Regions from separate parts of the Streptomyces sp. NPDC107559 genome, predicted to be linked through region 3. Evidence: predicted binding sites of a transcription regulator. Region 3 holds the regulator's gene; each other region holds the start of a gene.
What was found. Region 3 encodes HrcA, which represses chaperone genes, less so after heat shock. Its sites were predicted from a motif close to TTNGCACTCNGNNNNNCNGAGTGCNAA; they were not measured.

Region 1 (9,414 bases), on a different contig from region 3:
ACGCCGGGCACGGTCGCGACCGCGCGGCGGAGCGCCTCTCGGGCAAGCGGGGAGTCGTCGCAGACGAGGACGGATGTCATGGCCGCCCTCCGCAGCTGATGCGCGTCACCTTGTGCCTCCAGGCTGGTACGAAATCGTCACCTGTGCGGTCGACCGTCTCGGACGCCTGCCCGAGCGTTTGCGTTCTCAACCGCATCCGCACTCTCAACGACGGTCACTCGAAAGAGTTACGGGGCTCTGTGCCATCTTCGGCACTCTACGTGAGGGGACGGACACGGGGCAGTCGCGCGCGGCTGTCCTACCGTCTTTCATCACAAGCCATGCCCCATTTAGACCCATTTCTTCCCATCTGTTGGTGTCCGAGGCTAGATTCGCAATGAGTCATATTTTCATCTCCTTAGATCGTAGATGTACGGTCGTGAGCACCGTATCCGCTCAGAACGGCTGCAAGGGGTCACGCAATGGCAGATTTCTCCCGCCTTCCCGGACCGAACGCGGACCTGTGGGACTGGCAGCTCCTCGCCGCCTGCCGCGGGGTGGACAGCTCGCTGTTCTTCCACCCGGAGGGCGAGCGCGGAGCGGCCCGGAGCGCTCGTGAGAACTCGGCCAAGGAGGTCTGCATGAGGTGTCCGGTCCGCGCGCAGTGCGCGGCGCACGCACTGGCGGTGCGCGAGCCGTACGGCGTGTGGGGCGGATTGACCGAGGACGAGCGCGAAGAGCTCATGGGCCGGGCACGCAACCGGCTCGTATCGGCGTCGGCCACCGGCATGGACGGCGGCTCGAACACCTGAAGGAACGTTTCTTCACAAACGTCTGGACGTAACGCACGAACCGACGCACGGACTGACACACGAACTGACGTACGGACTGACGTACGGACTGACGTACGGACCGGCGCACGGACGTCATGACGCCATAGCCGGAACGCCATGGACATGCGGGCATGGCCTGGCAGCAGTGCGGCCACCACCGGGGAGCTGTGTGCGCGCCCCCGGCGTACGTGTTGAGCGGTGCCCCGGCAACCCGGGACGCCCGACACTTCCGGAGCCCCGGCGAACGGCCGACGCTTCCGGTAATTCAGCGGACGCCCGACGCTTCCGGTGTCTCAGCGGACACCCCCGGCGCTTCCGACGTCTCAGCGAACGGCCCCCGGCGCTCCCGGCGTCTCAGCAGACGCCCCCCGATAGTCCCGACGTCTCAGCGGACGCCCCCCGACACTCCCGGCGTCTCAGCGGACGGCCGCGCGCTCCAGCTCCGCCAGCGTCGCCGCCACCGCCGGCACCTGAGCCAGATCGGGCAGCGTGAGCGCGACGATCCTCCGCCGCACCGCCGGCTCCACCGTCACGGTGCGCACCCCTCTGGGACGTACGGACTCGACCGCGAGCTGGGGCAGCACGGCGACGCCGAGACCGGCACCCACCAGGCCGACCACCGCGGGGTAGTCGTCGGTGGCGAAGTCGATGCGCGGGGTGAAGCCCGCGCTCTCGCACGCCTCGACCAGTTGCCCGCGACAGCGCGGACAGCCCGCGATCCACGGCTCCCGGGCGAGTTCGCCGATGTCCACGGACTGCGCGCGGGCCAGCCGGTGGTTCTCGGGCACCAGGCCCACCAGGCGGTCGGTCAGCAGGGGGCGTACGACGAGGTCGTCCCATTCCTCCGCGCCCGCCGCGCTCTCGTAGCGGAAGGCGAGCGCCACGTCGCAGTCGCCGTCGCGGAGCTTCTCGACCGACTCGGGCGGCTCGGCCTCCTCCAGGGAGACGCGGGTGCCGGGGTGCGCGGCGCGCAGCGCGGCGAGGGCCGCGGGCACGAGGGCGGAGCTGCCGCTGGGGAAGGAGACCAGCCGGACCCGGCCCGCGCGCAGACCGGCGATGGCGGCGACCTCCTCCTCGGCGGCGGTGAGTCCGGCGAGGATGCCGGCCGCGTGCCGGACGAGGGCCTCGCCGGCCTGGGTCAGGCGCATCTCACGGCCGCTGCGGATGAGCAGCGGGGTGCCGACCGACGCCTCCAGGGCCTTCATCTGCTGACTGACGGCGGGCTGGGTGCAGCCCAGCTCGCGCCCCGCCGCGGAGAAGGAGCCGGTGGTGGCGACGGCGCGCAGAACGCGGAGATGACGGGCCTCGATCACCCTTCGAGCATAAGCGGTTCTTGGATGCGGCGCCCAATAATGCGTCGACGCTTTGGGGCTGGGCCCATTAGCGTGCATCCATGAAGCTTCTCTCGGTGAACCTCGGCCGCCCGCGGGCCGTGCCCTACACGGATCAGGCGGAGGGCCTGACCGGCATCGACAAGCGGCCGGCCGACGGACCCGTGCGGGTGGCCGCCCCCGGGCCGAAGGGGACCGGCGGGAGCGGGCTGGCCGGGGACGCGGTGTGCGACAGACGGCACCACGGCGGCGACGACCAGGCCGTGTACGCGGTCGCGCGCGAGGACCTCGACGACTGGGAACGCGAACTGGGCCGGACGCTCGCCAACGGCATGTTCGGCGAGAACCTCACGACCCTCGGGGTCGACGTGTCCGGCGCGCGGATCGGCGAGCGCTGGCGCGTCGGGCGCGGGGTGGTGCTGGAGGTGACCTGCGGGCGGATCCCGTGCCGCACCTTCCAGGGCCACCTGGGTGAGTCGAGGTGGGTGAAACGGTTCACGCATAAGGGTGCCCCGGGCGCCTATCTCCGGGTGATCGAGCCCGGTGAGATCAGGGCGGGAGATCCGGTCGAGATCGTGCACCGGCCGGACCACGACGTGACCGTGGCCCTCCAGTTCCGGGCGTCCACGACGGAACGGGAACTGCTGCCGCGACTGCTCCCGGCCGGCGAGGCACTGCACCCGGAGTCGCTGGCCGCGGCCCGGAAGTACGTGGAACAACAGCGGTCCTGAACCGTCGTCACGCGCCCCCGGACAAGCCTCGTACACCCCGGGAGGCCGCGTGGGCCGGGCGGACCCGGACCGTCCGGAAGCCCCGTGGGCCGGGCGGACCCGGACCGTCCGGGAGCCTCGCAGGCCGGGCGGACCCGGCCGTCCCGATGTCCGCCGCACCGAGCGGACCAACAGCGTCCGGGTAACTACCCTTGGGCCATGACAACGGCTCTGATTACGGGATCGACGGCGGGCATCGGTGCCGCGTTCGCGCGGCGGCTGGCCGCGGACGGGCACAACCTCGTGCTGGTGGCACGCGACACCAAGCGGCTTCGGGAGCAGGCGACCGAACTGCACGACCGGCACGGCATCGAGGCGGAGGTGCTCACGGCGGACCTCGCGTCGGACGACGGCATCGACCTGGTGGCGGACCGGCTCGCCGACCGCAGGAACCCCGTCGACCTGCTGGTCAACAACGCGGGCTTCGGCAACAAGGGCCGTTTCCTCGACGTGTCGATGGCCGACGAGCTGAAGATGCTCAAGGTGCACTGCGAGGCGGTGCTGCGGCTGACGGCCGCGGCGACCGGCGGGATGCGCGAGCGCGGTCGCGGCGGAGTCGTCAACGTCGCCTCGGTCGCGGCCTTCGTGCCCCGGGGCACGTACGGGGCGTCCAAGGCGTGGGTCGTGCAGTTCACGCAGGGAGCCGCGCGGGACCTGGCGGGCAGCGGCGTACGGCTGATGGCGCTGTGCCCGGGATTCGTGCGGACCGAGTTCCACCAGCGGGCCGGGATGGGCACGGACAACATCCCGGACTGGATGTGGCTGGACGCCGACAAGCTGGTCGCGGCGGCGCTCGGCGATCTGGCGCGCGGGAAGACCCTGTCCGTCCCCGATCCGCGCTACAAGGTGCTGATGGGCCTGGTGAAGGTGACCCCGCGGGGGCTGCTGGGCGGTGTCACCTCGCGGACGGGGCGCAAGTACGGGCCCCAGTGAGCGCCGGCGCGGCCCGGCCGGCGCCGGACAGGTGACGTCGCCGCTCCGGTGCGAGAATGGCCGGAGGGAACCGGACCGAGGGGGGCCGGAGGCGGCGTCATGACGTTCGTACAGCTCATCGAGTGCAGGACGAGCCGGTTCGACGAGATGAACCGGCTGCTGGACACCTGGGTCGAGGAGACCAGGGGCAGACGGAGCGCGACACACGATCTGATCGGCCAGGACCGGTCGGACGACGCGCACTTCGTACAGATCGTGGAGTTCCCCTCGTACGAGGACGCGATGCGCAACTCGCATCTCCCCGAGACCGACCGGATCTTCCAGGAGATGGCCGCCCTCTGCGACGGGATGCCGACCTTCACCGATCTCGAGGTGGTGCGCGACGAGCAGTTGTACGCGGCCAACGCGCGCAGGCTCTTCGAGCTGATCGCCACCGCCGGTGAACTGCCTCCGTTGAACAGTGTGATGGCGGAGCAGTACCACGACCACGACCCCGCCAACGAGCAGGACACGCTCGGGCTGGACAACATGCGGCGCGAGTTCGAGATGTGGCGGGGCGCCTTCGACTTCGCGTTCACCATGGACGAGCAGATCTGCCAGGACGACCGGGTGTGCACCCGCTGGACCTGGCACGGCACGCACCGCGGCGACTTCCTGGGCATCCCGGCCACCGGCCGGCGGGTGTCGATGACGGGCACGACCGTCTTCCGGTGCGGCGAGGACGGCAAGCTCGTCGAGGGCTGGTGGCAGTACGACAGACTCGGGCTGATGGCGCAGCTGGGAGTGCTGGACGCACTGGAGAACTGAGCCGTCGGTTTCCGTACGGACCCGCGAGGGGCGAAGCCCCCGTTCCCTGTCACAGGGAACGGGGGCTTCCGCCGCGCCGCGCTGCTCGGTGGCGGTACGGGTCGGGTGCCGCCGAGGTCGCGAGTTCCGCCGGACAGCACTCCGCCCCGCCGCGGCGAGTTGCGGCGGGGCGGGGCGGAGTGGGCGGGCCTGGGGCAGTCGGCGGTGTCCCTGTCGGGGGCCGCCGGTGCCGGGTCAGGACCCGCCGGGGTCAACGGGGTGCGTCAGTGGGAGTGGCCGTGACCGTGACCGGCGGCGGCCGGCTCCTCCTCTTCCTTCTTCTCGACGACCAGGGTCTCGGTCGTCAGGAGGAGGGAGGCGATGGACGCGGCGTTCTCCAGGGCGGAGCGGGTGACCTTCACCGGGTCGATGACGCCGGCCTTGACCAGGTCGCCGTACTCGCCGGTGGCGGCGTTGAAGCCCTGGCCCTTGTCGAGGTCGGCGACCTTGGAGGTGATGACGTAGCCCTCCAGGCCGGCGTTCTCGGCGATCCAGCGCAGCGGCTCGACGACCGCGCGGCGGACCACGGCGACACCGGTGGCCTCGTCGCCGGTCTTGTCGAGGTTGCCCTCCAGGACCTTGGCGGCGTGGACCAGCGCGGAGCCACCACCGGAGACGATGCCCTCCTCGACCGCGGCGCGGGTCGCGGAGATGGCGTCCTCCAGACGGTGCTTCTTCTCCTTCAGCTCCACCTCGGTGGCGGCGCCGACCTTGATCACGCACACGCCGCCGGCCAGCTTCGCGAGGCGCTCCTGGAGCTTCTCGCGGTCCCAGTCGGAGTCCGTGTTCTCGATCTCGGCCTTGATCTGGGCGACGCGGCCGTGCACGTCGGCGGTCTCGCCGCCACCGTCCACGATCGTGGTGTCGTCCTTGGTGACGGTCACGCGGCGGGCCGAGCCCAGCACGTCGATGCCGACCTGGTCGAGCTTGAGGCCGACCTCCTCGGAGATGACCGTGGCGCCGGTGAGGATCGCCATGTCCTGCAGCATCGCCTTGCGGCGGTCGCCGAAGCCGGGGGCCTTGATGGCGACGGCGTTGAACGTGCCGCGGATCTTGTTGACGACCAGGGTCGACAGGGCCTCGCCCTCGACGTCCTCGGCGATGATCAGCAGCGGCTTGGAGGAGTTGGTCTGGATGACCTTCTCCAGCAGCGGCAGCAGGTCCTGGATGGAGGCGATCTTGCCCTGGTTGATGAGGATGTAGGGGTCCTCCAGGACGGCCTCCATGCGCTCCTGGTCCGTCACGAAGTACGGCGACAGGTAGCCCTTGTCGAAGGCCATGCCCTCGGTGAAGTCCAGCTCCAGACCGAAGGTGTTGGACTCCTCGACGGTGATGACACCGTCCTTGCCGACCTTGTCCATGGCCTCGGCGATGAGCTCGCCGACCTGCTGGTCCTGGGCGGACAGCGCGGCCACGGCGGCGATGTCGGACTTCTCGTCGATCGGGCGGGCCGAGGCGAGCAGTTCGTCGGAGACGGCCTTGACCGCGGCGTCGATGCCCTTCTTCAGGGCGGCCGGGGAGGCACCGGCGGCGACGTTCTTGAGGCCCTCGCGCACGAGCGCCTGGGCGAGCACCGTGGCGGTGGTGGTGCCGTCACCCGCGACGTCGTTCGTCTTGGTGGCGACCTCCTTCACCAGCTGGGCGCCGAGGTTCTCGTACGGGTCCTCGATCTCCACCTCACGGGCGATGGTCACGCCGTCGTTGGTGATGGTCGGGGCGCCGAACTTCTTGTCGATGACGACGTTGCGGCCCTTGGGGCCGATCGTCACCTTGACCGTGTCGGCAAGCTTGTTGACGCCGCGCTCGAGGGCGCGACGGGCGTCCTCGTCGAACTTCAGGATCTTCGCCATGGGAGCGTTTGCCCTCTCGGAAATCTCGAGGTGAATCAGGGTGAACGACTGCGCCCCCGACGCCCGGCTGATTAATGGTCGCGGGGGCCAGGGGCGCAGTTCAAAACAAAGTGCTTCGCGAGGAAGCGAGGTGACTACTTCTCGATGATCGCGAGGACGTCGCGAGCCGAGAGGACGAGGTACTCCTCGCCGTTGTACTTCACCTCGGTGCCGCCGTACTTGCTGTACAGCACGATGTCGCCGGTCTTGACGTCGAGCGGAAGACGCTCGCCGTTCTCGAAGCGGCCCGGGCCCACGGCCAGGACGACGCCCTCCTGGGGCTTCTCCTTGGCGGTGTCCGGGATGACCAGGCCAGAGGCCGTGGTCTGCTCGGCGTCCAGCGGCTGGACCACAATGCGGTCCTCGAGCGGCTTGATGGCAACCTTGGAGCTGGTGGTCGTCACGATCCGACCTCCCCCTTCGGAGATCTCACGGGGTTAACTGTCTGAGGTGGCGACCAGGTGGATCCGTCGTCGCGGGTGCCGGACCTGCCCGTCGCGTGTTGGCACTCTCCAGGGGGGAGTGCCAGAGCCGAGACTATGACCGCGATTAGCACTCGGTCAAGCGGAGTGCCAATTGCGGACGGCGCGGCGCGGTTTTTCGCGCCCGGCCGGCGGCGGCGCGGGGCTCGGCGGGTGATGCCGTCCGCCGCACTCGAGACGGTTCGCGCGCGAGACGGTTCGCGCGCGGCCGCGCTACACGTAGTCCTCCAGCCGAGCCACCGTCAGTCCCTGTTCCTGGATCCGGCGCAGCAGGTGGGTGGTGCGCTTCCTGAGGGTCGGGGCCGGGGTCTCGTCCGGGCCGACGGCCACGATGTCGCCGGGGAGCAGCCGGTGCGAACCCCTGGTGTACGTCAGGCCGGCCGCGCCCATCGACACCCGCCACAGCACCAGCGTCGAGATACCGCACCGGGCGGCGGCCCGCAGGGTGGCGTGGTCGTACGTCCCGTAGGGCGGCCGGAGCAGCCGCGGGCGCAGGCCGAAGCGGGTCCTGAGCTTCTCCTGCTGCCCGCAGATCTCCGCGCGCTGGCCGACGTACGGCAGTCCGCGCAGGGACGGGTGGTCGAGGGTGTGGTTCTGCAGGCTCGCGCCGACCGAGCGCAGCCGGGCGAAGTGGCCGTACCCCGGTCCGGCGACGCTGTCGGTGAGGAACATGCTGACCGGGAGCCGCAGTTCGCGGACCATGTCGACGAACCGGGGGTCGCGTTCGGCGCCGTCGTCGTAGGTGAGGAAGACGACCCGGTCGTGGGTCCTGACCCGGTCGACCACCGTCGGCAGGCCCGGTGCGGTGGCGGTGAGCGGCCGGGCCGCCCGCCGGGGGGCCTGGGCCAGCGGGGCCGACAGACCCCAGTGGCGGTACGCCTGTCGGGCGCCAGGGCCGTGCGGTCGCACCCCCTGGGCCGCCTTCCTGCCCAGCCGTTCGATCGGGTCGACGGACTGGGCGCAGCCGGTGAGCAGCAGTACGGCCGACGCCAGCACTCCCGCGGTCAGCGCCCGCAGCCTCACAGGTAGTCCTCCAGGCGGGCCACCGCGTAGCCCTTGTCGGTCACCTTCCGGAGGAACCGGCGGATCATGTCGGGCATGGTGCCCCGCCAGTCGGATCGGCCCCGGAAGTGGGTCAGGACGATGTCGCCGGGGTGCAGGTCCTGGTCCCACTCGCGGTACTCCCAGTGGTCGACGAAGACCTCCTCGTCCCAGATCGGGGCGTACTTGATGCCGCAGGCCTTCGCGGCGACCAGGGTGTCCCGGTTGCAGTTGCCGTAGGGCGGGCGGAAGACGGTCGGGCGCCTGCCGTACTGACGCTCGATCACGTCCTGCATGCCGCAGATCTCGCGCTTCTGTTCCTCGTAGGACAGTCCGGGGAGGTAGGGGTGGTGCAGGGTGTGGTTGTTCAGGACCACCCCGCTGCGCTGCATCTTCTTGAAGTAGCCGTAGTCGTCGTTGATCAGGTAGTCGCTGAGGGAGGCGGTGTACGGGATCTTCAGCTCGCTCATCATGCGCAGGAACGCCGGGTCCTTCTCGGCGCCGTCGTCGATGGTGAGGAAGACGATCCTCTTCTTGGTGGGGATCGTGGTGAAGACCGGGGGCAGGTTCCGCTCCCGCCGGCCGTCGACCTCGAAGCCGTCGCGAGCGGTGATCCGCGGCTTCCTCGCCGGCGGCGCCGGGGGTGTCAGCGGGACCCGGGCCAGGCCCCAGCGCCGGGACGCGGCCACCCGTGCCGCGTACTCGGCGCGCAGCCGGCCCGCGTAGGCGTCGAGGGCGCGGGCCGGGGGTGCCTGGAGCCCCTGCTGTCCGGGGGCCGGGCGCACCTGGGCGGCCCCGCCGCCCTGCGCACAGCCCGAGGCGGCGACGGCGAGCGTGGCGATACCGCCGCGGATCCGGGAGCCCCGGCAGACGCGGGAAACCCTGGAGATCCGGGAGCTTCTCAAAGTCCCAACAAAAGCATTTTTTTCAGCTTGTACGACTACTCGCATGTTGCCGGATCCTCCCAGCCCAGGGCCGCCGGCCGGGCCCGACACCGCCACCGGAGGCGCGCCGTCCACCGACTGGCCCACAATGAGCCGGTGAACGACCTGGACGCCCTCCTCACGCCCGAAGGCCGCGCCCTCCTCCACGAGGTCCGCGACACCGCCCCGGCCGACGAACTCGCCGTCGCCACCCGGCTGCGCCGCGAGCACCCTGCCGACCTGGTGTCGGCGGCGCTCGGCCAGGCCCGGCTGCGGCAGCGGGCGGCGGCGAAGTTCGCGGCCGAGGACGCGGAGCGGATGTTCTTCACGCCCAACGGGGTGGAACAGTCCACCCGGGCGACGGTGGCCGCCTACCGCGCGCGGCGG
Region 2 (9,414 bases), on a different contig from region 3:
GCCAGAGCGCGTCCGCGGGCCCCGACGGCTCAGCTGAGGGTCTTCAGCGCCGCCGCGTCGTACGGCTTCAGCTCGTCGAAGCGGTCGGCCAGCACCTTCGCCGCCCACTGCGGGTCCTGGAGCAGCGCGCGGCCGACGGCCACCAGGTCGAACTCGTCGCGCTCGAAGCGGTCGAGGAGGTTGTCGATGCCGCGCACCGGGGAACCCTCGCCGACGAACGCGTTGATGAAGTCGCCGTCGAGGCCGACCGAGCCGACGGTGATGGCGGGCCTGCCGGTCAGCTTCTTCGTCCAGCCGGCCAGGTTGAGGTCGGAGTCGTCGAACTCCGGGACCCAGTAACGGCGGGTGGAGGCGTGGAAGGCGTCGACACCGGCCGCGGCGAGCGGGGCCAGGATCGCCTCCAGCTCCTGCGGGGTCTCGGCGAGCCGGGCGTCGTACTGCTGCTGCTTCCACTGCGAGTAGCGGAAGATGACGGGGAACCGGGGCGAGACCGCCGCGCGCACCGCGGCGACGATCTCCGCGGCGAACTTCGTCCGGGCCACCGGGTCGCCGCCGTAGGCGTCCGTGCGGCGGTTGGTGCCCGCCCACAGGAACTGGTCGATCAGATAGCCGTGCGCGCCGTGCAGTTCGACCCCGTCGAAGCCGATGCGCTCGGCCTCGGCCGCCGCCTTGGCGAACGCCTCGACGACATCGTCCAGGTCCTGCTGGGTCATGGCCTGACCGGTGACCTCGGCGCCCTCCTTGTAGAGGCCGGAGGGGCCGACCGGCGGGGCGTCCGCGAACGGCGGCTGGCCCGCCCGGCGCACCATGCCGATGTGCCACAGCTGCGGCACGATCGTCCCGCCCGCCGCGTGCACGGCGTCGGTGACCTTCGCCCAGCCCGCCAGCTGGTCCTCGCCGTGGAAGCGCGGGATGCGGTCGCTCTGCCCGGCCGAGTCGTGACCGACGTACGTCCCCTCGGTGACGATCAGGCCGACGCCCGCGGCGGCACGGCGGGCGTAGTACGACACCACGTCCTCGCCCGGGACACCGCCCGGGGAGAACTCGCGCGTCATCGGCGCCATCACGATGCGGTTGGGGACGGTGAGGCCGTTGATGTCGACGGGCCGGGACAGGATCTCGGCCGCACGGGAGACTGCGGACTCGGTGACGCTCACGTGGGGGGCTCCTCGCGAAGTGACGATAGACCGGACGGTATGTGCATACGCATGTAACGTGTGCCTACCTCAACGGAACCGCCACCCCGACGCATTCCGGCCGCCCGCCGACACGCCGTGTGATCCCGGCCACGCCGGACCCCGGCCCATCGGAACGCGGGCGCGAGCCGGCCGGGCCAAGAGCCTGTCCGGGCCGGGAAAAGCCCGAGGGCGGTACCCCCCGTCGCCGGGAGGTACCGCCCTCGGTAAGGACGCGGATCAACCAGAGGTCGATCAGAAGTCCATGTCACCGCCCGGCATGCCGCCGCCGGCCGGGGCCGCGGCCTTCTCCGGCTTGTCGGCGATGACGGCCTCGGTGGTGAGGAACAGCGCGGCGATGGAGGCGGCGTTCTGCAGCGCAGAGCGGGTCACCTTCGCCGGGTCGATGATGCCTTCGGCGATCATGTCGACGTACTCGCCGGTGGCCGCGTTCAGGCCCCAGCCCACGGTCAGGTTGCGGACCTTCTCGACCACGACGCCGCCCTCGAGACCACCGTTGACGGCGATCTGCTTCAGCGGGGCCTCCAGGGCGAGCTTCACGGCGTTGGCGCCGGTCGCCTCGTCACCCGAGAGCTCGAGCTTCTCGAACACCGCGGAGGCCTGGAGCAGGGCCACGCCACCACCGGCGACGATGCCCTCCTCGACGGCCGCCTTCGCGTTGCGGACGGCGTCCTCGATGCGGTGCTTGCGCTCCTTGAGCTCGACCTCGGTGGCGGCACCGGCCTTGATGACGGCCACGCCGCCGGCCAGCTTCGCCAGGCGCTCCTGGAGCTTCTCGCGGTCGTAGTCCGAGTCCGAGTTCTCGATCTCGGCGCGGATCTGGTTGACCCGGCCCTGGACCTGGTCGGCGGAGCCGGCGCCGTCCACGATCGTGGTCTCGTCCTTGGTGATGACGACCTTGCGGGCGCGGCCCAGGAGGTCCAGGGTCGCGTTCTCCAGCTTGAGGCCGACCTCCTCGGAGATCACCTCGCCGCCGGTGAGGATGGCGATGTCGTTCAGCATCGCCTTGCGGCGGTCACCGAAGCCCGGGGCCTTGACGGCGACGGACTTGAAGGTGCCACGGATCTTGTTGACGACCAGGGTCGACAGGGCCTCGCCCTCGACGTCCTCGGCGATGATCAGCAGCGGCTTGCCCGACTGCATGACCTTCTCCAGGAGCGGGAGCAGGTCCTTGACGGAACCGATCTTGGAGTTGGCGATCAGGATGTACGGGTCGTCGAGCGACGCCTCCATCCGCTCCATGTCGGTGGCGAAGTACGCCGAGATGTAGCCCTTGTCGAAGCGCATACCCTCGGTGAGCTCCAGCTCCAGACCGAAGGTCTGGGACTCCTCGACGGTGATGACGCCTTCCTTGCCGACCTTGTCCATCGCCTCGGCGATGAGCTCGCCGATCTGGGTGTCGGCGGCGGAGATGGAGGCCGTGGAAGCGATCTGCTCCTTGGTCTCGACATCCTTCGCCTGCTCGAGCAGGGCGCCGGAGACGGCCTCGACGGCCTTCTCGATGCCGCGCTTGAGGGCCATCGGGTTGGCACCCGCGGCCACGTTGCGCAGACCCTCGCGGACGAGCGCCTGGGCGAGGACGGTCGCGGTGGTCGTACCGTCACCGGCGACGTCGTCCGTCTTCTTGGCGACTTCCTTGACCAGCTCGGCGCCGATCTTCTCGTACGGGTCCTCGAGCTCGATCTCCTTGGCGATGGAGACACCATCGTTGGTGATCGTGGGGGCGCCCCACTTCTTCTCGAGGACGACGTTGCGGCCCTTGGGGCCGAGCGTCACCTTCACGGCGTCCGCGAGCTGGTTCATGCCGCGCTCGAGGCCGCGCCGTGCCTCCTCGTCGAACGCGATGATCTTGGCCATGTGAAGTGGTCCTCCCGGACTGGGGTGGATTGCTCCGGACCGCGCTGGCGCCCGCGACGGACGGCTCGCACGCCTCGTGGTTCCTTGCCCCACCCGGCCTGCGGGCCTCACCGACCCGGTCCTTCGTTGTCACTCTCACCTTCAGAGTGCTAACGCAATGATTAGCACTCGCCCCTGCCGAGTGCAAGCGCCCTCGGGTGATCCGCAGGTCGCGAGCGACGGCACCCGGACAGGCCGAAGGGCTCGCACCCCACGGGATGCGAGCCCTTCGGCGAAGAACAGAAGAACGTCGCTGCAATAAGTCGGCGCGTGCTTCAGCCGGCCGCCAGCCGGACCATGTCCGCCTGCGGCCCCTTCTGACCCTGCGAGATCTCGAAATCGACCCGCTGGCCCTCTTCCAGGGTGCGGTACCCGTCCATCTGGATCGCGCTGTAGTGGACGAACACGTCCGCACCACCGTCGACCGCGATGAAGCCGTACCCCTTCTCCGCGTTGAACCACTTGACGGTGCCCTGAGCCATGCCTAACTCCCCTATTACTGGCCCTTGCACAGATCCACACTTCGCGGATCCGGGTCAGACCTCACCCCCCATGGGACGGGGGCGTGCGCCGGAACGCGTCGACCGCGGCTGAATGTATCTGTCCAACTGCCGTCTGCAACAGGTCAATCGGACGAGAAATCCGGGCACGACGAGTCCACGGAACAGCAGCAATTCGCCTTGTTTCAGGGCAACTTGGGCCGGGCATTGGGGGCGAAAGGCGCAAAACACCTGCCCACTTTGGCTACTTCTCGTCGCCCGTGCGGCAGGTCGTCAAGGTCGCAAACCCCGGAATCGGGAGCTGCTTCCCCAACTCTACCGCGCTCAATCACACAGAATTGCCCCCTCCGCTTCTCTCGCGGAGGGGGCAATTCTATGAACACTCGGTAACCGAGGTTACCGAAGGTAATGATCAGCCTCCGGCGACCGCCGGAATGATGGAGACGCCGGCGCCGTCCGGAGTGGCCGTCTGGAGCCCCTGCTCGAAGCGGACGTCGTCGTCGTTCACGTACACGTTGACGAACCGGCGCAGCTTGCCCTGGTCGTCCAGGACGCGGGCGGCGATGCCGGTGTGGTTCTTCTCCAGGTCGGAGATGACCTCGGCGAGGGTCGCGCCCTGGGCGCTCACCTCGGCGGCGCCGCCGGTGTAGGTGCGCAGGATGGTGGGGATGCGGACGTTGACGCTCATGATGCGAGGCCAGCCTCTCGGAAGGAGTCCAGGTTCGGGCGGATGGTCGCGGTCAGACCGGTGCCGGCGACCGCGTCGAGGGTCTTCAGACCGTCACCGGTGTTCAGCACGACGGTCGTCAGGGCCGGGTCGAGCAGGCCGTTCTCGATGAGCTTGCGGGTCACGCCCACCGTCACCCCGCCCGCCGTCTCGGCGAAGATCCCCTCGGTCCGAGCCAGCAGCTTGATCGCGTCCACGATCTGCTCGTCCGTCACGTCCTCCACGGCACCGCCCGTGCGGCGCGCGATGTCGAGGACGTACGGCCCGTCGGCCGGGTTGCCGATGGCGAGGGACTTGGCGATGGTGTGCGGCTTCTGGGGCCGTACGACGTCGTGGCCGGCCTTGTAGGCCACGGACACCGGCGAGCAGCCCTCCGCCTGGGCGCCGAAGATCTTGTACGGCCGGTCCTCGACCAGTCCGAGCTTGATGAGCTCCTGGAGCCCCTTGTCGATCTTGGTGAGCTGGGAGCCGGAGGCGATCGGGACGACCAGCTGGTCGGGCAGCCGCCAGCCGAGCTGCTCGCAGATCTCGTACGCCAGGGTCTTGGAACCCTCCGCGTAGTACGGCCGCAGGTTGACGTTGACGAAGCCCCAGCCGTCGCCCGCCGGATCGCCGATCAGCTCCGAGCAGAAACGGTTCACGTCGTCGTAGTTGCCCTCGATGCCGACGAGTTCACCGCCGTAGACCGCGGCCATGACGATCTTGCCCTGCTCCAGGTCGTGCGGGATGAACACGCAGGAGCGCAGACCGGCACGGGCGGCCGCGGCGCCGACGGCGCCGGCCAGGTTGCCGGTGGAGGAGCAGGACAGGGTGGTGAAGCCGAAGGCGCGCGCGGCCTCCAGGGCCTGGGCGACGACCCGGTCCTTGAAGGAGTGCGTCGGGTTGCCGGAGTCGTCCTTCACGTACAGCCCGCCCGTGACACCGAGCTCGCGGGCCAGGTTGTCGGCCTTGACGAGCTGGGTCCAGCCGGGGTTGAGGTTGGGCTTGTCCGCCACGTCCGCGGGGACGGGCAGCAGCGGCGCGTAGCGCCAGATGTTCGCGGGTCCCGCTTCGATCCGCTTGCGCAGCTCCTCGGTCTCGTACCGCGAGAAGTCGTAGGCGATCTCGAGCGGGCCGAAACACTCCTCGCAGGCGAAGACCGGGCCGAGGGGCACGCGGTGTCCGCACTCGCGGCAGGAGAGCGCCGCGGCGGAGCCCAGATCGACGGGGTTCGTGGTGCTTACAGCAGTCTGCGCAGCCATGGAGGCGAGGCCCTTTCTCCTCATCTTCCTCACGACGCACTTCGCCGTGAGACGGATTTGGCACCTTCCCGAGCCGGGAGCCTCGCGTGAACGAGAAACCGACTGGAGGGTTGCCGGGGCTTCATCGGGCCGTATCCCTCTGCCCCTCTGGATGAGCGGTATGAAGTTTTCAGCGGTCGGCCACCCTGGACATGCGATGGTCATCCGCGTTGTTCAAGACTGTAACCGAAGGCCCCGACAGTTGAGAGAGTCGTCCGAACCGCGAGATACCCGTGCCCGTCAGCCGCTGTCGCGGCGGGCGTCCACGCCCGCCGCGAGCACGCAGAACGCAGAAGGAGCCGCCGCTGTGCTGGAAGAAGTCGAGCGCTGGCTGAGCACACGCTCCTGGTCCGTCAGCGACCGCCCGCTCCACAAGATCCTCGCCGCGAAACGCGCCCGGGGCCAGTCGGTCTCCGTCGTCCTGCCCGCACTCAACGAGGAGGAGACGGTCGGTGACATCGTCTCCGTGATCCGGCACGACCTGATGCAGCAGGTCCCGCTCGTCGACGAGATCGTCGTCGTCGACTCGGGTTCCACCGACCGCACCTCGGCGGTGGCCGCGGCCGCGGGCGCCCGGGTCGTCCACCGCGACGCCATCCTGCCCCGGATCCCGGCCGTGCCCGGCAAGGGCGAGGTGCTGTGGCGGTCCCTCCTGGTCACCGGCGGGGACATCGTCTGCTTCGTCGACGCCGACCTCAGGGAGTTCTCCTCCGACTTCGTCTCCGGCATCGTGGGCCCGCTGCTCACCGATCCGGACGTCGACCTGGTCAAGGCCATGTACGACCGCCCGCTGGGCGGGGCGGCCGGCCAGGGCGGCCGGGTCACCGAGCTGATGGCCCGTCCGCTGCTGAACATGCACTGGCCGCAGCTGGCCGGGTTCGTGCAGCCGCTCGGCGGCGAGTACGCGGCCCGCCGCTCCCTGCTGGAACAGCTGCCCTTCCCGGTCGGGTACGGGGTGGAGCTGGGCATGCTGGTCGACTCGCTGCACCTGGTGGGCCTCGACGCGCTCGCCCAGGTGGACGTCGGGGTGCGCAAGCACCGCCACCAGGACGGGCAGGCACTGGGCCGGATGGCCGCCGCCATCTACCGCACCGCGCAGCTGCGGATGGCCCGCGGGCATCTGATCCGGCCCTCTCTCACCCAGTTCGAGCGGGGCCGGGACGGCTTCGAGCCGCGCACGTACTCCGTGGACACGGAGGAGCGGCCGCCGATGGCCGAGATCGCCGAGTACAGGTCACGCAAGGTGGCCTGACGGGTGCACGGGGTGACGTTCCCGAAGGGGTCGTATACAAATGTTTCCGGACTGTTGTGGGCCTTCCGCACGTTTGAGCGTTTCCGGGCCGGGCTAGGTTGAGGCGTATGGCTTCCACGCACACTGCTGAGGTGCTGGTCGCGTCCAACCGCGGCCCGGTTTCGTACGAGGTGGGCGAGGACGGCTCGCTGCACGCCCGCAGGGGCGGCGGCGGGCTGGTCTCGGGCCTGTCGGCCATCGGGCCCGACGCCGGGGCGCTGTGGGTGTGCTCCGCCCTGTCCGACGGCGACCGCGAGGCGGTGCGGCGCGGCGCGGGCGAGCCGGGCGTGCGGATGCTGGACATCCCGGCCGACGTGCACGCCGACGCCTACAACGGCATCGCCAACTCGGTGCTCTGGTTCGTCCACCACATGCTCTACCAGACCCCGCTGGAGCCGGTCTTCGACGCGGAGTTCCGGCGCCGGTGGGTGGCGTACGAACGGTACAACCGCGCCTTCGCCGAGGCGCTCGCCGAGGAGGCGGCCGACGGGGCGACGGCGGTCGTCCAGGACTACCACCTGACGCTGGTGCCGGGCATGCTCCGCGAACTCCGCCCCGACCTGCGTATCGGCCATTTCTCGCACACCCCGTGGGCGCCGCCGGACTACTTCCGGATGCTGCCGGACGACATCCGGGAACAGATCGTGCGGGGCATGCTCGGCGCGGACCGGCTGGGCTTCCTCACCCGGCGGTGGGCGGGCGCCTTCCTGGACTGCGCGGGCGAGGTGGACCGCGAGCTGATCCGTCCGGCCCGGCCGGAGGGCGAGGGGCCCGGGACGGTCGAGCACGCACCGCCCGGCGGCGGCGCGCAGCGCACCACGGTGATCGGCGTGCACGGCCTCGGCGCCGACGCCGACTTCCTGCGCGAGCGCGCCCACCGGGCCGACGTCGGCGAGCGGATGGCGGCGCTGCGGGCGGAGATCGGCGAGGGCCGCAGGACGGTCGTGCGGGTGGACCGGACCGAGCTGTCGAAGAACATCGTGCGCGGTCTGCTGGCTTACCGGCAGCTGCTCGACGACCACCCCGAGTGGCGGGAGCGGGTCGTGCACGTCGCCTTCGCCTACCCCTCCCGGCAGGACCTCGCCGTCTACCGCGCGTACACCGCCGAGGTGCAACGGCTGGCGGACGAGATCAACGCCGGGTACGGGACGCCCGGCTGGACGCCGGTCGTGCTGCACGTGAAGGACGACTTCGCGCGCTCGCTGGCCGCGTACCGGCTGGCCGACGTGGCCCTGGTGAACCCGATCCGGGACGGCATGAACCTGGTCGCCAAGGAGGTGCCGGTCGTCTCCGACGAGGGGTGCGCGCTGGTGCTGTCACGGGAGGCGGGGGCGTACGAGGAGTTGGGCGAGGACGCGATCACCGTCAATCCGTACGACGTGACGGGGACGGCGCGGGCGCTGCACGAGGCGCTGGTGATGCCGGTGCCCGAGCGGGCGGAGCGCACGAAGCGGCTGGCCGCCGCGGCGACCGCGCTGCCGCCGGCCCAGTGGTTCCTGGAGCAGTTGACCGCCCTGCGCGGCTGACGGCCCGCACGGCCGCCCGGCCCGCCGCCGGGCGGCCGAAGCCGTCAGCCGAGGTGGGCGGACAGCGCGCGCAGCAGGTCCACGACCCCCTCGGGGCCGTCGACCACCAGGTCGGAGCGTTCCCGCAGGGCGGCCACCTCGTCGCTGCCGCTGCACACCAGGAGGCCGGGGACGCCCTCGGAGCGGAGTTTGTCGACGGCGGCGAAGGCGGGGAGGTCACCGAGGTCGTCGCCGGCGTAGAGGACGGACTCGGCGCCGATCTCGCGCACGTACTCCGTGAGGGCGACGCCCTTGTCCATGCCCGGCGGCCGCAGTTCCAGGACCATGCGGCCTGGCTCGACGATCAGGCCGTGGCGGGCGGCGAGTTCGGCGAGGGGGGCGCGCAGCGCCTCGAAGGCGGCCCCCGGGTCCTCGGCCCGGCGCGTGTGGACGGCGAGGGCCCGGCCCTTCTCCTCGATCCAGGTGCCCTTCCAGGCCCCGATCGCGTCCAGGAAGCCCGGCAGTTCGGCCCGTACGGCCGCGACGCCGGGGTGCGGCGGCGGGGCGATGACGGCGCCGGTGCCGGCCTCCCAGCGTTCGGCGCCGTAGTGGCCGAGCACGACGAGGTGGTCCAGGCCCGGCATCGCCTCGAAGCCGCCGTTCCGTACGGCCACCGCGGGGGGCCGGCCGGTGACGACCGCGACCGCGGCGACCCGCGGCGCGAGGGCGGCGAGCGCGGGCACCGCGTCCGGGTGCGCACGGGCCTGCTCGGGGTCCGCCACGATCGGCGCGAGCGTGCCGTCGAAGTCGAGCCCGATCACCGAGCGCTCCGGGCGGGCGAGGATGGCGTCCAGCGCTTCGCGGCCCGCCGGGGTCGTGGGGGTCGGCAGGGACCGTGCGGGGTGCGGGGAGTGCGTGTCATGGCTGCCCATAGGGCGACCCTATCCACGGGGCGGCGGCCGCACCCCTGACTCGTCGGACCCGGGGGCGACCGGCCGGTCCGCGCTCACCGTTCGGCC
Region 3 (9,414 bases):
GGAGAACTCGTTGGCCACGGCGACGACGGGTCCGCGGGGCGCGTCACGCGGATAGCTCAGGGGCCGCATGCCCCTCGGCATGTTCCAGCCGACGATCCGCCGCGCCAGCTTCTCCACGATCAGCTGGGAGGTGTGGCCGCCCCGGTTCTCCCGGATGTCCACCACCAGGCCCTCGCGGCCCACCTCCGCCCGCAGGTCGCGGTGGATCTGCGCCCAGCCGGGCGCCTGCATGTCGGGGATGTGCAGATAGCCGAGCCGGCCGCCGGACAGCTCGTGCACGTACGCCCGCCGGCCGGTGACCCAGGCGTGGTAGCGCAGCGGCTCCTCGTCGGCGGTCGGTACGACGACCGCGTGCCGCAGGTCGCCGCCGTCGGCCGGGGAGACCGTCAGCTCCACCGGCTTGCCGGCCGTGCCCACCAGGAGCGGGCCGGGGCCGGTCACCGGGTCCACCGGATGTCCGGCGACCGCGACGATCGCGTCCCCCGCGCGCACCGCGACACCCGGAGCGGCCAGCGGGGAGCGGGCGTCGGGGTCGGAGGTCTCCGAGGGCAGGACCCGGTCGATGCGCCAGGTGCCGTCCGGGTGCCGGGAGAGGTCGGCGCCGAGCAGGCCCTGGCGGGCACCGCCGCCGTGGCCCCCGGGCGCGACGACGTACGCGTGCGAGGTGCCGAGTTCGCCCTGCACCTCCCACAGCAGGTCGACCAGGTCGTCATGGGTGGCCACCCGGTCCAGCACCGGGCGGTAGCGGTCCAGGACCCCCGGCCAGTCGGTCCCGCCCAGGTCCGCCCGCCAGTAGTTGTCCCGCATGACGCGGCCGGTCTCCTCGTACATCTGCCGCCACTCGGCCGCCGGGTCGACGCTCTGCCGTACCCGGGTGAGGTCGACGGTGGTGTGGGAGTCGCCGTCGTCGTCGCCCGAGGCGCGCCGGTCGCTGGGGACGACCTTCAGCCGGCCGTCGGTCCACAGCAGCAGCCGCTTGCCGTCGCCGGTGACCTCGAAGCCGTCGGCGTCGGCGGCCAGGTGCTCGATACGCTGCCGGTCCAGGTCGTAGCGCTCCAGCTCGGTCTTGGGATCGGGGTCGTCGGGGGTGGCGCGGGAGGCGCCGAGGACCCCGCGCACCGGGTGGCGCAGCCACAGCACACCTCCCCTGACGGCCCGCAGGGTGGAGTAGCGGGCGGCCTCGACCGGGAAGGGCACGATGCGGTCGGCGAGTCCTTCGAGGTCGATCCGGGTCGCCGGGGTGCCCTCGCTGTCGGGCGTCTCGTCCTTGTCGGGGGCCTCGAAGGGCCGCCCGTGGCGCTGCGGCCCGAACGGCGACGGGGTGGTCGCGGCCAGCGTGATCAGGTGCGGGCGGGTGCTCTCGACGAACGACAGGTCGAAGACGTGCTCGTCGTAGACCGGGTCGAAGGCGCGGGTCGACAGGAACGCCAGGTGTCTGCCGTCGAGGGTGAACGCGGGCGCGTAGTCCTGGAAGCGCAGCGGGGTCGCCTCGGTGACCGACAGATCGGTGGTGTTGGCGAGCCTGAGCTGGGCCAGCGGGCTCGGGCCGGGGTGCGACCAGGCGAGCCAGGCGGAGTCCGGCGAGAAGGCGAGGCCCTCCACGTCGCCGTGCTCGCTGCGGTCGACCTCGCGCACCTCGCCGGACTCCCGCTCGACGAGCAGCAGCCGGCCGTCGTGCGCGGCGACCGCGGCCCGGCTGCCGTCGGGCGCCATCGCCAGGTCCAGGACCCGGCCGAGCCGTCCGGCGGCGATCCGGCGCGGGGTCGCGCCGGGGGCGAGGCCGGTCGCGGGCGCGAACTCCAGGGCGTCGTCGCCCTCGGCGTCGGTGACCCACACCACCCACTCCTCGCCCTCCGTGCGGAAGGTGCGCGGCAGCCGGGCGCGTACCCCGGGCCGGGCGGCCAGCGCCCGGGCCGGTCCCGCCCGGTGGGTGACCCAGTGCACGGCACCGCGCACGGCGACCGCGCTGCCGCGCCCGGTGTGGTCGGGGGAGGCGGAGCCGAACCAGCGGCCGGCGTTGACCGGGTAAGGACGCCGGTCGGTGCGCTGCCCGCCGAGGCGTACGTCGAGGCGGCGCGGCTCGGCCCCGTCGAGGTCGTCGAGCAGCCAGAGTTCGCCGGCCGAGGCGTACACGACCCGGCGGCCGTCGCTCGCCGCGTGCCGGGCGTAGAAGCCGTCGACGGGGGTGTGCCGGCGCAGGCCGGAGCCGTCGGCGAGGGAGGAGTACAGCGCGCCGGTGCCCTCGTGGTCGGAGAGGAACGCCAGCCGCTCCCCCACCCACACCGGGAACTCCAGGTTGCCGTCCAACTCCTCGTGCAGCCGCTCGAATTCGCCGTCGCCGCCGCGGTCGATCCACAACTTGCCCGCCGTGCCGCCGCGGTAGCGCTTCCACCAGGCGGCCTCCCGGCCCATCGGCGCGGACAGCAGCACGGTGTGCGGCCCGTACGCCACGTCCCCGACGGGCCCGTACGGCAGTACGGCGGCCGGTCCGCCGTCCAGCGGGACGGCGCGCGCCCAGCTGCGGCGCGAACTGGCCTGCCCCTGGGTGGTGACGGCGAGGACCTGGCCGTCCGGGGTCCAGCCGCGCACCCTGGTCGTCGCGCTGCCCCAGTACGTGAGCCGTTCGGCGGGGCCGCCGTCGACCGGGGCGATGTGCACCTCGGGGGCTCCGTCGCGGGTGGAGGTCCAGGCGACGGTGGTGCCGTCGGGCGAGATGCGCGGCATGGTCACGGGCATGTTGTCGGCGCTGACCCGCCAGGCCCGCCCGCCGTCCAGGGGCGCGAGCCATACGTCGTCCTCGGCCGTGAAGGCCACCAACTCGCCGTGCAGATGCGGGAAACGAAGGTACGCCGACATGGGGGCGGAGGCAGCAGGCTGGGTCACGCGGTCACCCTATGCAGCGAGGGGCGCGCGGGAACAGAGGGACGTTCACTTGCCCTGGACGGGCCGGCACCGCGGATCGTCCACGCACCAGACGGTCCTGGTGACGGTCACCGTGGCGGTCGGCCCACCGTGCTGTCCGCCGGAACCGCCGCCGACGGGCGAGGGGGTGGTCCTGCAGTCGCCGAGGCCGCTCACGTGGAAGCGCACCTTGCCGCCCACCTTGGCGGTGAGGTCGCCGCGCACACAGGCGCCGTCCACGGCCCGGGTGACCTTCCCGGTGACGGTGATGTCCCGGCCGTCGTCCGTCCGGCCCTGGCAGTCGACGGTGGCGACGGTGCTCGCGCTCGCCGTGGCCGCCTTGTCGCCGAACGCGGCCGTGCAGGTGAGCCAGCGCACGTCCACCTGGCGGCGCTCGAGCTCCTTCGTCGCGGTCCGGTCGGTGGTGTACGCCACCGAGGCGGAACTCAGTCCGCCCGGATCGCACGCCACGGCACCCGCGCCGACGACCACCGCGCACCACGCCACGGCCAGCGCCCGCGTCCCGCGCGGGCGGTCCCAAATCCACCTCAATGCCCCCATGGACGGCAGCGTGCCACTCCTGGGCGTGGGGCGGTAGACCTCATACGGTCACGATGGGGCCTGCGGGGGCCGCCGAGGGGGGCGTACCGGGGTCACCGGGCAGGGCGTGAGGGGAGCGCGCGGAAACCGGGTCAGTCGCGCAACAACAGCCACTCCTGCAGCTCCACCATGTTGCCCTCGGGGTCCTTGAGATGGGCGGCCCGCATCCGCTCGGTCATCTCGGCCGGGCCGTGCAGCAGGGTCGCGCCCCGGGCGGTGATCTGCGCGCAGTAGGCGTCCAGGTCGTCGACGCGCAAGACCACCAGCGAGCGGTGGCCGGTCGCCGGATCGCCGAGTTCTCCGAGGACCCGGGCCATCGTCGCGCGGTCCTGGAGGGCGATGCCCGCCGATCCGGCGGCGGGACCGAACTTCTCGTACGGCCCCTGCGTCGCCCCCGACTGCGGTCTGAGGCCGAGTACGTCGGCATAGAACCGGTAACAGGCGGCGAAGTCGGTGACGAGCAGCCGTACCTGGGCGAGTTCCACGGCGTCCTCCCTGCGGTCAGGACCAGCGTCCGGTGCGGCCGAGCAGCAGGGCCGCGGCCGCGGTGCCCGCGGTCGAGGTGCGCAGCACGCTGGGGCCCAGCCGGTAGGGGCGCGCCCCGGCCTGCTCGAACAGGGCCAGCTCCTCGGGGGAGACGCCGCCTTCCGGACCGACCACGAGCACGATCTCGCCCTCGGTGGGCAGTTCGGCGGCGGCCAGCGGCGCGTCTCCGCTCTCGTGGAGCACGGCGGCGAAGTCGGCGGCCGCCAGCAGCGCGCCGAGCTGACGGGTCGTCGCCGCGTCCGCGACCTCCGGGAACCGCACCCGCCGGGACTGCTTGCCGGCCTCGCGGGCGGTGGCCCGCCACTTGCCGAGCGCCTTCAGCCCGCGCTCGCCCTTCCACTGGGTGATGCAGCGCGAGGCCGCCCACGGCACGATCGCGTCGACACCGACCTCGGTCATGGTCTCGACGGCGACCTCGCCCCGGTCGCCCTTCGGCAGCGCCTGTACGACGGTGATACGGGGCGTGGGCACCGGCTCCTCGTGCACCTCGCGCACGTCGACGACCAGCCGGTCCTTGCCCTCGGCGGCGGCCACCTCGCCCTCGGCCCAGCGTCCGGCGCCGTCGGTGAGGACGACCGTCTCGCCCGCCCGCAGCCGCTTCACGGACACCGCGTGCCGTCCCTCGGGGCCGTCGAGGACGTACTGCCCGGCGCCGTCGGCGCGGACGTCGTCGACGACGAAGACCGGAGCGGTCATCGGACCTCACCACCCTGCGAGAAGGCGGCCCGGGCCGCGTCCAGTTCGGCGCACAGCACCTCGACCAGCCGCCCGGCGGGCAGCTCGCGCGCCATCCGGTGGCCCTGGCCCGCCCACAGCCCCATGCCCTGCGCGTCGGCGGCCAGGGCGGCGGCCTTGCGCAGCGGCGCGGTGAGGTGGTGGATCTCGGGATACGCGGCGGGCGCGTACGGCCCGTGCTCGCGCAGGAAGCGGTTGACCAGGCCGCGGGCCGGCCGCCCGGAGAACGCGCGGGTCAGCTCCGTGCGGGCGAACAGCGGATCGGTGAGCGCCTGCTTGTACACGGTGTGCGCGCCGGACTCGGCGGTGGCCAGGAAGGCGGTGCCGAGCTGGGCCGCTTCGGCGCCGGCCGCCAGCACGGCGGCGATCTGGCTGCCGCGCATGATGCCGCCGGCGGCCACCAGCGGCAGGCCCACGCTCTCGCGGACCTGCGCGAGCAGGGCGAGCAGTCCGAGGCCGCAGCCGTCGTTCTCCTGGAGGTCGCGGTGGGTGCCCTGGTGTCCGCCCGCCTCCACGCCCTGCACGATCACCGCGTCGGCGCCCGCCCGCTCCACGGCGAGGGCCTCCTCGACGGTGGTCGCGGTGACCATCGTGCGGGTACCGGCCCGGCGCAGGGCGTCCAGCGTGTCCCGGTCCGGCACCCCGAAGTGGAACGAGACCACGGGCACCGGGTTGTCCAGCAGCACCGCGAGCTTGGTGTCGTAGCCGTCGTCGCGCCCGCTGTCCGGGTCGCCGAGCTCCACGCCGTACCAGGCGGCCTCACCGGCCAGCTGGTGCGCGTACACCTCGACGGCGCCGGTCTCCGCGTACTCCGGCTGCGGCATGAACACGTTCACGCCGAAGGGTCGGGCCGTCAGGCTCCGCAGCTGTTTGATCTCCTGGTACATGCCGTCGGCCGTCTTGTACCCGGCGGCCAGGAAGCCGAGTCCGCCCGCCTCGCAGACGGCGGCGGCGAGCTTCGGCACGGAGACACCGCCCGCCATGGGCGCCTGCACGATCGGATGCGCGCAGAGATCGGTCAGTGCGGAGGACATGTCGGCATGTTGTCACGTCCCCCGGACAAGTCCGAATCGGGCCGTCGGCGGCCCGCGGCCGGACATGCGGGTGCGGCACGGGCCGCGGCCGCGAGCGGACGCGCGGTACGGACGAAGGGCCCGGGGGCAGGCAGCCCCCGGGCCCTTCATGTCCTCGGCCGCTCGGGTCAGCGCCCGTTGAACGCGTCCTTCAGCCGCGAGAACAGCCCCTGCTGTCCCGGCTGGAACTGCCCCTGCGGACGCTCCTCGCCGCGCAGCTTGGCCAGTTCGCGCAGCAGGCGCTCCTGCTCGGGGTCGAGCTTGTTCGGGGTCTGGACCTCGACATGGACGATGAGGTCGCCCCGGCCGCCGCCGCGCAGGTGGGTGACGCCACGGCCGTGCAGCGGGATCGACTGGCCGGACTGGGTGCCGGGCCGGATGTCGACCTCCTCCATGCCGTCCAGCGTCTCCAGCGGCACCTTCGTGCCGAGGGCCGCCGCCGTCATCGGGATCGTGACCGTGCAGTGCAGGTCGTCGCCGCGCCGCTGGAAGGTGGAGTGCGGCAGCTCGTGGATCTCGACGTACAGATCGCCGGCCGGACCGCCGCCGGGACCGACCTCGCCCTCGCCGGCCAGCTGGATCCGCGTGCCGTTGTCGACACCGGCCGGGATCTTCACCGTCAGCGTCCGGCGGGAGCGCACCCGGCCGTCGCCCGCGCACTCGTGGCACGGGTTGGGCACGACGGTTCCGAAGCCCTGGCACTGGGGGCAGGGCCGGGACGTCATGACCTGGCCGAGGAAGGACCGCGTGACCTGCGAGACCTCACCGCGACCGCGGCACATGTCACAGGTCTGGGGGGTCGTGCCCGGCGCCGCGCCCTCACCGTTGCAGGTGGTGCAGACGATCGCCGTGTCGACCTGGATGTCCTTCGTGGTGCCGAAGGCCGCCTCGTCCAGCTCGATCTCCAGCCGGATCATGGCGTCCTGGCCCCGGCGTGTGCGCGAGCGCGGTCCGCGCTGCGACGCCGTGCCGAAGAACGCGTCCATGATGTCGGAGAAGTTGCCGAAGCCGCCCGCACCGAAGCCGCCCGCGGCGCCGGCGCCGCCCGACTGGGAGAGCGGGTCGCCGCCGAGGTCGTAGACCTGCTTCTTCTGCGGGTCCGACAGCACCTCGTAAGCGGCGTTGATCTCCTTGAACCGCTCCTGGGTCTTCGGATCGGGGTTCACATCCGGATGCAGCTCGCGCGCGAGCCGCCGGAAGGCCTTCTTGATCTCTTCCTGCGACGCGTCGCGGCGCACGCCGAGAACGGCGTAGTAGTCCGTGGCCACTCAGGACTCCGCCAGGATCTGTCCGACGTACCGTGCCACTGCGCGTACCGCTCCCATCGTTCCCGGGTAATCCATACGAGTCGGTCCGACCACACCGAGCTTGGCGACCGCCTCGTTGCCCGAACCGTAGCCGACCGAGACCACCGAAGTGGAGTTGAGTCCCTCATAGGCGTTCTCATGACCGATCCGCACCGTCATGCCCGAATCACCGGCCTCACCAAGCAACTTGAGCAGCACGACGTGCTCCTCCAGCGCTTCGAGCACCGGGCGGATCGTGAGAGGGAAGTCATGTCCGAAGCGGGTCAGATTGGCGGTGCCGCCGATCATCAGCCGCTCCTCGTTCTCCTCGACCAGCGTCTCCAGCAGGGTGGAGAGCACCGTCGAGACCGTGCCGCGGTCGTCCGCCTCGAACGCGTCCGGCAGGTCCTCCACGAGCCGCGGCACGTCCGCGAACCGGCGGCCCGCGACCCGGCTGTTCAGCCGCGCCCGCAGATCCGCCAGGGAGGTCTCGCCGAACGGCGCCGCGCAGTCGACCACGCGCTGCTCTACCCGGCCGGTGTCGGTGATCAGCACCAGCATCACCCGCGCGGGCGCCAGCGACAGCAGCTCCACGTGCCGCACGGTCGACCGGGTCAGCGACGGGTACTGCACGACGGCGACCTGCCGGGTCAGCTGCGCGAGCAGCCGTACGGTACGGGCCACCACGTCGTCGAGGTCCACGGCCCCGTCGAGGAAGCTCTGGATCGCGCGCCGCTCGGGTGCCGTCATCGGTTTGACGCCCGCGAGCTTGTCGACGAACAGCCGGTAGCCCTTGTCGGTGGGGATCCGCCCCGCACTGGTGTGCGGCTGGGCGATGAACCCCTCGTCCTCCAGGGCCGCCATGTCGTTGCGCACCGTCGCCGGGGACACACCGAGGTTGTGCCGCTCGGTCAGCGCCTTGGAGCCCACCGGCTCCTCGGTGCCGACGTAGTCCTGGACGATGGCGCGCAGCACCTGAAGCCTGCGTTCGCTCAGCATCTCGCGCACACCTCCAGACTGTCGTCCCCTGATGCCTGCCGCCTGGCACTCTGCGCGCGCGAGTGCCAACGGTCCCCGAGTCAGTGTACGGCCGTGGGGTACACCCCGGGCAAGGCTGGGCCTGCGACGTCGTGCCGGGCCCGCTTCCGGCATTAGCGTCGCGGTATGACGGTGACTTGGGAAGAGCTGGGGTGGGAGCGGCTGGCGGAGGGGGTCGGGCGGTGCCGGCTGCCGGTGTGGGACTGCACGGTGGGACTGATCACAGGGGCAGGATCCGCGCTGCTGGTCGACGCCGGGTCGAGCCTCGCCGAAGGTACCCGGCTGCGCGGGCAGGCGGAGGCGATCGCCGGCTGCCGGGTGCGCCGTCTCGCCCTCACCCACCCCCACTTCGACCATGTCTTCGGGGCGGCGGCGTTCGCGGGCGCGACGGTACTGGTGGCGGCGGGAGAAGGCGCGCCGCCCGCGCCGCCGGGGGCGGCCGTCACGGGGAACGGGGGCGGGAACGGGGGCGGGAACGAGCGCGCGAACGCGCACGGGCGCGGGGGCGCGGGCGCGAGCGGGAGCGAGGCCAGGGACGGGGGCGCGTACGGGGACGGGGCCGGGAGCGCGTACGGGGACGCGGGCGGGAGCGCGTACGGGGACGCGGGCGGGAGCGGGAGCGCGTACGGGCGCGGGACCGAGGACCGGGTCGCGGACTTCTACGGGGTGGATCGCGCCGGGATGTGTGCGGACGCGGTGCGCAACGGCCTCGGCCGCCGGGCCGCGGAAGAGGCCGCCGACGCCCTCGTGCGCCCCCACCGGACCGTGCACGGCACCCTGGCCCTGGAGCCGGCCGGCGGCCCGCGGATCCTGCTGGCGGACGTGGGCCCCGGGCACACCGCGCGGGACCTCGCGGTGGTGGTGGCGAGCGACCCGGTGGTGGTGTTCTGCGGCGACCTGGTCGAGGAGTCCGGCGAACCGCAGGCCGGCCCCGACGCCGTACCCTCTCGCTGGCCCGCCGCCCTGGACCGGCTGCTGGAACTGGGCGGCGAGGACGCGGTGTACGTGCCCGGTCACGGAGCGGTGGTGGACGCGGCCTTCGTCCGGGCCCAGCGGGACGCGCTGGCGCGGCGTTTCGGCGTGTCGTGAGACCGCGCCGACGACTTCTCCTATCGTCGTGCGAATGCGCTCGTACTCACCCGACCTGACGCCGCCGTGGAAGAAGCCCGGACCCGTACCGGAGGTCCCCGCCGAACCCGGTCTCGTGGTCGAGGAGCCCGCGACCGGGTTCTGCG

Region 1: groES (co-chaperone GroES) is a predicted target of HrcA. The motif match lies at 7,131-7,157, and genes of this name have one in related genera.
Region 2: groL (chaperonin GroEL) is a predicted target of HrcA. The motif match lies at 3,215-3,241, and genes of this name have one in related genera.

Annotation. Positions count from the first base shown of each region.
Region 1 covers NZ_JBVKBD010000005.1:296,461-305,874, reverse strand. The annotation lists gene ACZ7OY_RS18540 (response regulator transcription factor) at 1-80, opposite strand, end outside; gene ACZ7OY_RS18535 (WhiB family transcriptional regulator) at 462-791, shown strand; gene ACZ7OY_RS18530 (LysR family transcriptional regulator) at 1,229-2,125, opposite strand; gene ACZ7OY_RS18525 (MOSC domain-containing protein) at 2,206-2,874, shown strand; gene ACZ7OY_RS18520 (SDR family NAD(P)-dependent oxidoreductase) at 3,073-3,846, shown strand; gene ACZ7OY_RS18515 (ester cyclase) at 3,946-4,653, shown strand; gene groL (chaperonin GroEL) at 4,917-6,542, opposite strand; gene groES (co-chaperone GroES) at 6,677-6,985, opposite strand; gene ACZ7OY_RS18500 (polysaccharide deacetylase family protein) at 7,277-8,086, opposite strand; gene ACZ7OY_RS18495 (polysaccharide deacetylase family protein) at 8,083-8,958, opposite strand; gene ACZ7OY_RS18490 (class I SAM-dependent methyltransferase) at 9,145-9,414, shown strand, end outside.
Region 2 covers NZ_JBVKBD010000004.1:134,810-144,223, reverse strand. The annotation lists gene ACZ7OY_RS15225 (NADH:flavin oxidoreductase) at 30-1,157, opposite strand; gene groL (chaperonin GroEL) at 1,431-3,053, opposite strand; gene ACZ7OY_RS15215 (cold-shock protein) at 3,368-3,574, opposite strand; gene ACZ7OY_RS15210 (MoaD/ThiS family protein) at 4,005-4,280, opposite strand; gene thrC (threonine synthase) at 4,277-5,560, opposite strand; SAM riboswitch class I at 5,578-5,718, opposite strand; gene ACZ7OY_RS15200 (glucosyl-3-phosphoglycerate synthase) at 5,907-6,851, shown strand; gene ACZ7OY_RS15195 (alpha,alpha-trehalose-phosphate synthase (UDP-forming)) at 6,959-8,416, shown strand; gene otsB (trehalose-phosphatase) at 8,461-9,327, opposite strand; gene ACZ7OY_RS15185 (DUF3263 domain-containing protein) at 9,402-9,414, opposite strand, start outside.
Region 3 covers NZ_JBVKBD010000001.1:601,180-610,593, reverse strand. The annotation lists gene ACZ7OY_RS02495 (S41 family peptidase) at 1-2,883, opposite strand, end outside; gene ACZ7OY_RS02490 (hypothetical protein) at 2,929-3,462, opposite strand; gene ACZ7OY_RS02485 (VOC family protein) at 3,594-3,986, opposite strand; gene ACZ7OY_RS02480 (16S rRNA (uracil(1498)-N(3))-methyltransferase) at 4,003-4,743, opposite strand; gene ACZ7OY_RS02475 (nitronate monooxygenase) at 4,740-5,816, opposite strand; gene dnaJ (molecular chaperone DnaJ) at 5,984-7,123, opposite strand; gene hrcA (heat-inducible transcriptional repressor HrcA) at 7,124-8,140, opposite strand; gene ACZ7OY_RS02460 (MBL fold metallo-hydrolase) at 8,306-9,268, shown strand; gene ACZ7OY_RS02455 (DUF3097 domain-containing protein) at 9,303-9,414, shown strand, end outside.